One region of the Pseudarthrobacter sp. HLT1-3 genome, then DNA from elsewhere that is predicted to be linked to it. Evidence: riboswitches for the same ligand, from Rfam matches in the RefSeq annotation. Region 1 holds a riboswitch; the other holds the start of a gene.
What was found. Region 1 has a riboswitch for cyclic di-AMP ahead of AC50X9_RS20485 (M23 family metallopeptidase). Riboswitches for the same ligand answer to the same signal wherever they lie in the genome.
Positions count from the first base shown of each region.

Region 2: linked by a shared signal. The riboswitch ahead of AC50X9_RS12095 (aggregation-promoting factor C-terminal-like domain-containing protein) and the one ahead of AC50X9_RS20485 (M23 family metallopeptidase) in region 1 are both predicted to bind cyclic di-AMP.

Region 1 covers NZ_JBWZCJ010000041.1:12,511-17,752, reverse strand. The annotation lists gene AC50X9_RS20490 (M20/M25/M40 family metallo-hydrolase) at 25-888, shown strand; cyclic di-AMP (ydaO/yuaA leader) riboswitch at 1,432-1,607, shown strand; gene AC50X9_RS20485 (M23 family metallopeptidase) at 2,093-2,413, shown strand; gene AC50X9_RS20480 (cupredoxin domain-containing protein) at 2,727-3,158, opposite strand; gene AC50X9_RS20475 (hypothetical protein) at 3,209-3,850, opposite strand; gene AC50X9_RS20470 (sortase domain-containing protein) at 3,897-4,352, opposite strand; gene AC50X9_RS20465 (hypothetical protein) at 4,602-5,242, opposite strand, start outside.
Region 2 covers NZ_JBWZCJ010000012.1:78,352-83,593, reverse strand. The annotation lists gene AC50X9_RS12110 (phosphatase PAP2 family protein) at 1-54, shown strand, start outside; gene upp (uracil phosphoribosyltransferase) at 67-702, shown strand; gene AC50X9_RS12100 (glyoxalase superfamily protein) at 796-1,173, shown strand; gene AC50X9_RS12095 (aggregation-promoting factor C-terminal-like domain-containing protein) at 1,187-1,963, opposite strand; cyclic di-AMP (ydaO/yuaA leader) riboswitch at 1,962-2,120, opposite strand; gene AC50X9_RS12090 (sensor histidine kinase) at 2,225-3,859, opposite strand; gene AC50X9_RS12085 (response regulator transcription factor) at 3,863-4,603, opposite strand; gene AC50X9_RS12080 (winged helix-turn-helix domain-containing protein) at 5,227-5,242, shown strand, end outside.

The DNA of each region.
Region 1 (5,242 bases):
CTTGCCTCATTCAAGGCCCGTGGCATGACGGAGCACCTTGCGGCGCTTCAGCGTGCCGCTGATGGTAATGAAGGAAACCGCGTATCCGGCACTTCCGGTTACGAGGATTCCGCCCGCTACATCGAGGAGCAGTTGCGCGCTGCCGGCTATTCGCCTGTCCGGCAGACCTTCACCTACCGGCGAGATGGCGAGCGGGTGGAGTCCTTCAATATCCTCGCCGACACGGAGGGCAGTGCCGAGAACACCATTGTCGTGGGTGGCCATCTGGACTCCGTGCGGGAAGGGCCGGGAATCAATGACAACGCCAGCGGGGTGGCGGCCGTCCTCGAAACCGCCCGGTGGATGAAGGAGACCGGGATCAAACCGGCCAACAGGGTCCGGTTCGCGTTCTGGGCCGCCGAAGAGGACGACTTCGATGGTTCCCGGCATTACGTCGACCAGATGAGCGCGTCCGAGATCCGCCGGACGGCGATGTACCTGAATGTGGACACAGTGGCCTCACCGAACGGCGTGCGGTCCATCCATGACGGGGACGGTTCGGATTTCGGGCACGCCGGCCCAGACGGGTCACGAGAGATAGAAGAGCTCTTCTTCCGCTACTTCCAGGAGAACTCGCTGCCCGCCGAGACTACGGTTTTTGACGGCGGTTCGGACTACGAACCATTCCTGAAGGCCGGCATTCCGGGTGGAGGGTTGTTCACTGGCGATGTGGAACGAAAGACCGGCGCCCAAGCGCAGAGGTACGGTGGACAGACTGGTAAAAACCTCGATTCCTGCTACCACGAGGCCTGCGACACCGTGGAAAACATCAACCCGGACCTGCTCCGGGAAATGTCGGGAGCCCTTGCCTACGCGACCGCAGCGTTCGCCACGGCTCGGTGGCCCTAAGCGGTGAGTCGTAGGGGATGGCTTGTCAGACGAAGTAAAAGACAATGACTGCATTCGCAGGATTCGCCGCCCCACCAAAACTTCGTGAAATACACGAGAGCCCCTACCGCCTTGACCCCGCGGCCTCATCGCGACGGCGGGTCCTCCTCTTCGGCTACCGAATTGAGGCGCTGACCCCAGTATCGCCAGAAGTCTCCCCAATTCATGAAAGACGTAATTCCGGTCAGAACTTAGAGGTCCACGAGTACGCCATCTCGGCCGTGGCCAGCAGCGCGGCTGAGTCTGTTCAGGCCCGGGCCAGACCGTCCAGGGATTTGAAGTGGCCCTGGGCGAGGGTAATGGCCACCAGCTCCACGTACGCGGTCCGTTACGTTATTCGAGGCCGGCCAGATTTTCGAGTTTGCGCCTTCCGAGGAGACCTGCGCCTGCGGTAGTCGGCCCGGTCTAATATAACGAATTTGTAACAAATGCGAACCGTTCGCTACGCTTGGATGACACACACCCTCAACTCGGGTATGGATGCGACCGCTTCGCCCCGCCGGCGGTCAGTGACCTTCGATCTCTTTCAAGGCGGGGGCGGAGGACCCACTTACGGTGTGCCATGGTGCGCCTTGGGGTGAAGCCGACCCGTGACCGCGCGTTGAACGCGCCCCGCAGGGCCGCCGGACAGTCCACTCGTCCGAATCCGACAGCTAACTTCGCCGGCCTCGAGAGGACCACTATTTTGCCTGCCCAGCACAGCCACGGCCGCCGCCGTGCCCTTCCCGTCTCTAAACCCCGCCGCAGTCCGGTTTTCCAGGAGCCGATATTCCGGCTCCGCAGCCAACTAGGGGTCGCGGCCGCCGTGACGGGGATGCTTGCCCTCACTGCACTTTCGGCCGCCCAGGCGGATCCGGGCTCCCCTTCCGCTTCCCAGGACCGGGCCGCCGCAACCGCGGCTCCCGCCGTGGAAGCCGCCGTCTCGGCATCGCCCGGCGCGGTCCTGACCTTCGACAGGCCGGCAGTGACCTCCCAGCCCGCTCCTGCACCGACTCCGCGGGAACAGGCCGCGGGAACAATCCCGGCTCCTGTAGCCCCTGCGGCCGCAACCGTGGACGCTGTCCCAACGGCAGGGTCGAAGGGATTACGAGCCCCGCTGACATCGATGAATGTCAGTTCAACGTTTGGGTTCAGGGTCAGCCCCATCACCGGGGCAGCCGGCGAAATGCACACTGGTATCGACCTGACCGGAGCGTGCGCGACGGCGGTTTTCGCTGCCGGCGCCGGTACGGTCACCGAGGCCGGCTGGAGCCCGTATGGCGGAGGAAACCGGATTGTCGTCGATCACGGCAACGGCATGAAAACCACCTATAACCACTTGGCCAGCATCGGCGTTTCCGTCGGGCAAGTCCTGGCGCAGGGGCAGCAGATCGCAGGGGTCGGTACGACAGGTGCCTCTACCGGCTGCCATCTCCATTTCGAGGTCATGGCCAATGGCCAGACCGTCGACCCGGCATCCTTCATCGCCCAAACTCCAAGGCGATAGACCGAAGACTCGGCCGACAACCGCCACGGTGGAAGGCCCCGGAAAATAGACGAGGCTGCCGCGGCCAAGGAACCAAACGCAAAGGCATCAGTGCCGCTGACAGCGGCAATATGCTCGGGGTCTCCCGCGCCAGGGTCTACCGGTACCTTCTCTAGACAGCACGGAGAGCGGTCCTGGCCCTCGAACGAGGACATCGAAGAGGCCCGGGCGACTCCCGTTCGCGAATGTCCGGCATGTCCCTCAGGCGCGTACCGTCCGGGCCGAGTGGGCACTGGGCACCGTTCAGGCTGTCGGACGGGATCTCTGGTGGCTGCTATTTCACCGTGAGGGTGCCTTTCATGTTGCCGTGGAAGATGCAGTGGTAGGGGTAGGTCCCTGGTTCGGTTGGGGCGGTGAAGGTGTCGGTGCCGACTTTGATGGTGGCGTCGAACGCGTTGGCGGTGTCCGCGGTGATCGTGTGCGCTTCGATGTCTTCGTTGGTGACACTGATTGTCGCTCCGGGACTCACGGTTTCCGCGCCCTGGTATTTGAAGCCCTTGATCACTATTTCTGCCGGGGCCGCCGTGGATGATAGGCCCGGGCTGGAGGTTGGGGCAGTGGTGGCTGGAACTGATGTTGGCTGTGCGGTTGGCGCTGATGCCGTGCCGGACCCCGCCATGCCGGGGTTCCCGCAGCCGGAGAGGGCGAACAAGGCCATTGCTGCCGCGAGTCCGAGTGTCCACGTCGTTCTGATGTTTGTCTTCATGTTGAAACCTTTCGTGGAGCCCGGCTGTGATGGCGTGCTGAGGAGGTGAGTCAGGGGTGTTCGATCCAGCAGGCCAGGATGGTGGTGGAGAGCTGGTAGGCCAGGGCGTTCCTGCTGATGCTCTCCGGTCCCAAAACGGGGGGTAGGCCGGTGGCGTCCACGTGCAGAACGAAGTTGTCTTTTTGGAACACGGCTGAACCGTCGGCGGTTTCGTAGGCAGGGAAGCCCAGGTTCGCGAGGCCTTCGATGGGTTTGGCGTCTTTCGCGAGGGCCTGCATGGCGTCGAAGTATGTCAGTGCGGAGGCCTGGTCCTTCGCCTCTTGGACGGAAATTTCCAGTGCTCCTTCGGCCAGGTGGTAGGTGCAGGTGAAGGTATTCTCGGCCCAGTCGTTGACGGTATGCGGGGCTGCGTCCAGGTCCAGGATGGATGTGAGCCTGTCCATCGGCTGGTCCCCGCATACCATCAGGGCAGCGGCGCTGGGACCGTCCGCCGTCGCACCCGGCGACGCCGATGCCGATGCCTGACTGTGGTCCCCGCCGCCGTGGCTGCCGGTGTGACCGGTCTCAGATGGAGCTGCGGGTGGGCTCGCCGGGGCGTTCGATGGCACGGACACGGCCGCGGACGCGGCGCAGCCGGAGAGCAGCAGTGCGGACAGGGCCAAGGAGACCACTAATGGCTTGCGGTGTTTCACAGCTCTTCCATCCTGGCCGCCGCACTTTCCGGGCCAGCGGCCGTTGTCAGGCTTTGAGTTTGGCGTAGATGACGTAGTTGTCGTCGAAGAGCCCGGTGGCGGGGTCGTAGCCGTCGCAGGTGATGAGCCGGAGCTCAGCTCCGGGGGTGTTTCCGTAGACTTCGAGGGTGGGGAACTGGTTTTTGCTGTAGAGGGCGCCGCGGTCAACGGTGAACACGGCGGTGCTGCCGTCGGTTCGGGAGACGTTGATTTCAGCGCCTGGGGCGAGGTTACGCAGGTCCGCGAAGACGCCTCTGGCACCCCCGAGTGCGTTCACGTGGCCCAGCATCACGGAGGGGCCGCGTTCCCCGGGGGCGGGGGAACCGATATACCAGCTGGCGGGTGCGCCGCTGCCGGTGCCCGGTACCTCGAGGGACCCGTTCTCCCGTAACCCCAGGTGGAGCAGATCGGTTCGGACTCCGATAGAGGGAATCGCCAGGGTGACGGGCGCGGAAGCGCCCATCACCGGTGGAAGCTGCTGCGTGGCCGGGGCCGCCGTGGGGCCAGCGGCCGGAGCCGCTGGAGTCCCGGGGGCTACCGCAGCCGGGACGGACGCCGAAGGTGGGGACCCGGCGTCCGGCGTTCCACTGTTCCCTGCGGCGCAGCCACTCACACTTAGGAGGAGCAGAACCCCGGCCGCCGTGGCGGCCCGGAGGCCCCCGCAGCGGCCGGAATTCCTGATTGTCACAGTAGTGATCCGTTAAGCCGGTGCTTAGGCTGCTGCGCCGGCGGTGCGGCGGCGGACAACGTATGCTCCACCGGCGAGGGCGATCAGGGCCAGGCCGCCACCGACAGCGAGGGCGCCGGTGTCGGTGCCGGTTTCCTGGGTGACGCCTGTGTCAGCGCCGCCTGCAGGCATCTTCATCTGCCCGGCCTTCAAGGTCCCGCACAGGGCGGGGGAGGTGGCGGCCAGCGGAAGCGTCGGGGCCAGGTCGCTCTTGGCGGCCTGGCCTGCCGCGCTGAGGGTGGCGGGGTCAAGGCCGTGGACGACGACTACAGCGGTGCCGGCCTTAAGGGCTGCCTTGGTTTCGGCGTTCAGCTCGAACGTGCGGTCAACGGTGTAAGCAGCACCCTGGCCGCCGACCTTGAGGTCAAGGCCCGCTGCGGGGCTGGTGTCACCGCTGGTGGACAGGGTGGTGACGATTCCGCCGTAGGACGGGGCGCCTTCGGTGGTGGAGATGACCTTGTCGCCGTCCTTATCGGCAGAGGGTGCCGGGCAGACGCCCTGGGCACCGCCGTGAATGTGCTGGACATGCGGGTACGGTGCGTCCATGAAGGTCGCCGGCATGCCCGAAACCTTCAGGACAACGTGGGCCTGGTCGCCTGTGACGTCCAGTGTGATGGTGCCCGAGC
Region 2 (5,242 bases), on a different contig from region 1:
GCGAACGACGTCGGCGCCCGCGGCCCCACGGGCGGGCCCCCGTCCGCCGGGTGATAGTTTTGACCCATGCGCACTCTCGTTGTGGACCACCCGCTGGTCGCCCATAAGCTCACCGTTCTACGGGACAAGAACACCCCCTCCCCGGTTTTCCGCCAGCTCACCGAGGAACTTGTGACGCTCCTGGCGTATGAGGCAACCCGCGAAGTCCGCACCGAACCGGTGACCATCGAGACCCCGGTCAGCACGACCATCGGCACCGCGTTCACCAAGCCCACGCCGCTGGTCGTCCCCATCCTGCGCGCCGGGCTCGGCATGCTCGAGGGCATGACCAAGCTGGTCCCCACGGCCGAGGTCGGCTTCCTGGGGATGGCCCGCGACGAAGAGACCCTGGATATCATCACGTATGCCGAGCGGCTCCCCGAGGACCTCACCGACCGGCAGATCTTCGTCCTGGACCCCATGCTTGCCACCGGCGGCACGCTGCGCGAGGCCATCAAGTTCCTCTTCAAGCGCGGCGCCTCCGACGTCACCTGCATCTGCCTGCTCGCGGCCCCGGAAGGCCTGGCAAAGCTGGAGGAAGAGCTCTCCGACGCCAACGTGACGATCGTGCTCGCCTCGATCGATGAGAAGCTCAACGAAAAGTCCTACATCGTCCCGGGCCTGGGCGATGCCGGCGACCGCCTCTACGGCGTGGCCGGCTAAGCCAGCCGCCCGACGCGAACCTGCCCGCGGCGGGTTCCACGGGCTTGAGATTTCCCTTTCCCGGCGAGACCCTGCGGGACTAGCCTGAGCGTCATGGACTGGAAACTCGAACTCGTCTTTGTCCCGGTGTCCGATGTGGACCGCGCCAAGGATTTCTACGTCAACAAGGTGGGCTTCAACGCCGACTATGACGAGCGGCCGATGGACGGCATCCGCTTCGTCCAGCTGACCCCGCCCGGCTCAGCCTGCTCGATCGCCATCGGCGAGGGCCTCAATGATGCGCCGCCGGGCACCGCCCCCAGCCTGCAGCTGGTGGTCAGCGACATCGCGGCAGCCCACCAACAGCTCAAGGACAACGGTGTGGAGGTCAGCGGCATCGACGTCCAGGACTGGGGGCACTTCGTTTATTTCGCCGATCCCGACGGCAACAAGTGGGCAGTGCAGTACATCCCCAACCGCCCGGGCGGCTGATCCGCAGCGCTGCTTAGTACCAGTTGTTGGCGTAGTGGAAGTTCAGGGCCCCGCATGGGGAGCCGTAGCGATCCTGCACGTACTGCAGGCCCCAGTTGATCTGCGTGCGGTAGTTGGTCCGGTAGTCCGCCCCGGCGCTGGCCATCTTCTCGGCGGGCAGGGACTGGACCACGCCGTAGGCGCCGCTGCTCGGGTTGGTGGCAGTGGTCTCCCAGTCCGACTCCTTGGTCCAGAGCTTCATCAGGCAGGGCATCTGGCTGGCGGCCCAGCCGTAGGAACCCAGCTGGCTGGCCGCGTAAGCCTGGGCTCCGGCAGGGTCATTGACGGCGACAGGAGCAGGAGCTGGTGCGGGTGCGGGCTCCGGAGCCGGAGCGGCGGCCGGAGCCGGTGCAGGGGCCGGTGCAGCTGCCGGGGCGGGTACTTCAGCTTGCTGAACCGGCGCTGCCGGGGCGGCGGCGGTTCCGGTCGGGATTACGGCCTGGTTGGCAACCCGGACGCGTTCAAAATCGAGGTGCGTCAACGGATCCGCCGTCGTGGCTGGTTGCGTGGAACTGCCCGCGCTGGTGTTGCGGGCGCCGGTCTCGGACGCCTGGCCTGCGGCGCCGGCCCCCACGAGGACCGCGCAGGCCGCAACCACAACCGCCGCCCGGCGGCCGGTGGAGCCGACATTGCCGGCAATCCGGGACAGGGCCGACGCGGGCTTGGCTGGTTCCGCGCGGTGGCTCGCCGGTTTGGAGCGGGTGGTGTTCTCGGCGCCGTCAGGGCGCGGTTGTGCGTTGAAGTCGGTCATAATCGCCTCTCAACGCCTGCGGAGTTAGCTGTCGGGTTCGGGTGAGGTCACCCGGCCGCACGGAATTTCACGTGTCGGCTTCACCCCAAGGGCGGAAGATGCAAATGCCCGGGAACTCTGGGTCCCCCGCCTCTGCCTGGTCCAGCGGAATCCGGTAGGCGGCAGAGCTTGGCGTGCGCCCGGATATGCGGCCCTAGTGATGGCCGCACCCTAAAAACCGTACAGGACCTGGGCGGCTAAGTCACATTTCAATAACGGAGATCACGACGGCGGCGTGGCGTCTTGCGCCCCTGCCGCTGTCCGGCTAGCCGCAGGCGTCGGGGGAGTTGCCGGCAGCCGCACAGTGAATTCCGTCCGTCCGGGCCGCGACGCGACGCTGACAGTTCCGCCATGGGCCGCAATGATTGACTGCACGATGGACAGGCCCAGCCCGCTGGTTCCCTCGGCGGCCGCGCTGGTGAGAGCGGCGGCGGCCCCGGAAGCAGAAGGCAGACGCGGGGGGTGAAGCGGAGGGTGCGGAAAGGGCCGCCGCCCGTGTGCCGCCGCCGCAACGGGCACCGGATTCTTCCGGGAAGCGTCAGCGCGCGTAAAACGCGCAAAGACCCGGTCCACAAATTCCGGGGCGATTCCGGGCCCGTTGTCCGTCACTGTCACCACGGCACTACCGTCCGGGGTGAGCTTCACGCCGGTCACGACCGTTGTGCCGGGACCGGTGTGCTTCCGCGCGTTGGAGAGCAGGTTGGCCAACACCTGGTGCAGCTGGGTCGCGTCGCCCCGGACCACCACCGGCTCCTCCGGGAGCTCCAGCTGCCAGACCCGGTCAGGGGCCATGACCTTCTCATCACTCACTGTTTCGATGGCCAGCTGGGTCAGGTCCACCTCGCTGAGCTTGAGCGGCTGGCCCTCATCCAGCCGCGCGAGCAGGAGCAGGTCCTCCACCAGGGTGGTCATCCGTTCGGACTGGCTTTGCACCCGGGCGAGGGACTTCTCGCCGTCGGGCGTGAAGTGTTCGGTCATCCGCATCAGCTCGGTGTAGCCGCGGATGGCGGTCAAGGGCGTGCGCAGCTCATGCGAGGCGTCCGCCACGAACTGGCGGACTTTCATCTCGCTGTTCTGCCGGGCCTCCAGCGCGTTGGAGACGTTGTCCAGCATCAGGTTCAAGGCATGGCCGACGCTGCCCACCTCGGTTCCGGGATGCGCCGCGGACGCCGGAACCCGCATGGCCAGTCCCACCTCGCCGGCATCAAGCGGCAGCCGGGACACCTGGGTCGCAACCTCGGACAGCTGGTCCAGCGGCTTCATGGTCCGGCGGATCAGCGCAGTGCCGGCCAGACCGATCACGACGAGGCCGCCTGCAGAAACAAGCACCATGGTCCAGACCAGGGAGGCCAGCGTGTTTTGTTTTTCTGCGAGCGGCAGCCCGGTGACAATTACGTCGCCGTTTGGTGACTCGGCTGCAACCAGCCGGTAGGCTCCGGCGGAAAGGGTCCGGTCCACCGGATCGCTGCGGGGGCTGAGTCCAAGGAGAACCTCGTCGTCTTCCTCGGTAAGGGACTTCCGGGTGGCGTCCTCGCCCAGGAAACCCGCGCTGCGGACTGAATCTTCATCGATCCGGGCATTCAGGGTGCCGATTCCCTGGCCCCGCGCTTCAAGAGGATCTGTGCGGCCGCCGGCGCGGCCAAAATCGCGGGCACGGTCCTCTGCCTGCTGCAACTGCTTGTCGAGCTGCCTGGTCAGGAAGAGGTCCATCGAGGCATAACTGACGACGCCGACGGCACCGCAGATCGCCACGAGCAGGGCCATGGCGACCAGGACCAGCCGGGTGCGCAGGTGCCAGGTGGAGGGGTTGCGCCAGATGAACCCGGAGGGGCGAATCTGGCCGAAGCGTTCGGGCACGGATCAGTCCGCCGGCTTCAGGACATAGCCCGCGCCGCGCACGGTGTGGATCATGGGCGGGTGGTTGGCATCGACCTTCTTGCGGAGGTAGGAGATGTAGAGCTCCACGATGTTTGCCTGCCCGCCAAAGTCGTAGTCCCAGACCCGGTCCAGGATTTGGGCCTTGCTGACAACGCGTTTCGGGTTCTCCATCAGGTAGCGCAGCAGCTCGAACTGGGTGGCCGTGAGATGGAGTTCTTCACCGGCGCGCCGGACTTCCCTGGTGTCGATGTTCAGGATGAGATCCCCGACGACGAGTTCGGCGGTATCCATCGCGGCCACCCCGGAGCGCTGGACGAGCCGGTGCAGCCGCAGCAGCACTTCCTCCATGCTGAACGGCTTGGTCACGTAGTCGTCCCCGCCGGCTGCCAGTCCCGTGATCCGGTCCTGGACGGCGTCTTTGGCTGTCAGAAACAACGCCGGGACCTCCGGCGCGAAGGCGCGGATCCTGCCGAGCAGCTCCACGCCGTCGAACCCCGGAAGCATCACATCGAGCACTAACACATCGGGACGAAAATCCTTGGCCAGCTTCACTGCTTCGGGGCCGTCGGCGGCGACGGCAACCGACCAGCCCGCCATTCGCAGGCCCATGCTCATCAGCTCGGAAAGACTCGGTTCATCGTCCACGACCAGGGCGCGGATGGGGGACCCGTCCGGATGGGTGAGCTGGGGAAGATTGTTCGTCATGGAGTGCGAAGTGGCCATGGGACAACTCTCCGATCTGCCGGTTAGGCGCGGCTTTGGGGATCCTGTGCGGCACCTGTGAATCCCAGCCTAGCGAGCTGGACACGTCCGGAGCCGCTCTGCAGGGGAATTTTCCGAGGCTGCGGAGTGACCACTCTGTGGGACGGTGGACATCCGTTGCTAAGTAGGCGAACGGTTTTACGGTTTCCGGATACAGTGAATGATCCCAGCTTTATGGCGATCCCTTACGAAGCATCTTCGGCCAGATATCACTTCCGACCACTTTTGTTCGAAACGAACGTTCTTCCCGCATCTGGCCAGAATTGTGATCTACGCTACAATTCCCCGTTTCATCTCACATCGTGGACTTGTGGATGCTTTGTTACTTGCAAGTTTTCATTGTTACGTTGCACACTTCAATTGTGAACAAGAACATAACAGCTCCTGCAGCCGCAGTTTTTTGGATCAGCGCACCCGCTGATACCGAGAATCGCTGTTGTCGAATGCACGCCTAACTTTTACACTCCAAAGGTTTCTAGGCATTCGCCCCCAGCCCAGCGTCGGGCGCCCTCCCCAGTTTTCATTGCGGGGAAAAGTAGCATTCGAGCCGCGATGACGGCCATTCACATTGAGGTAAGCATTCCATGTCAGTTGCATCCG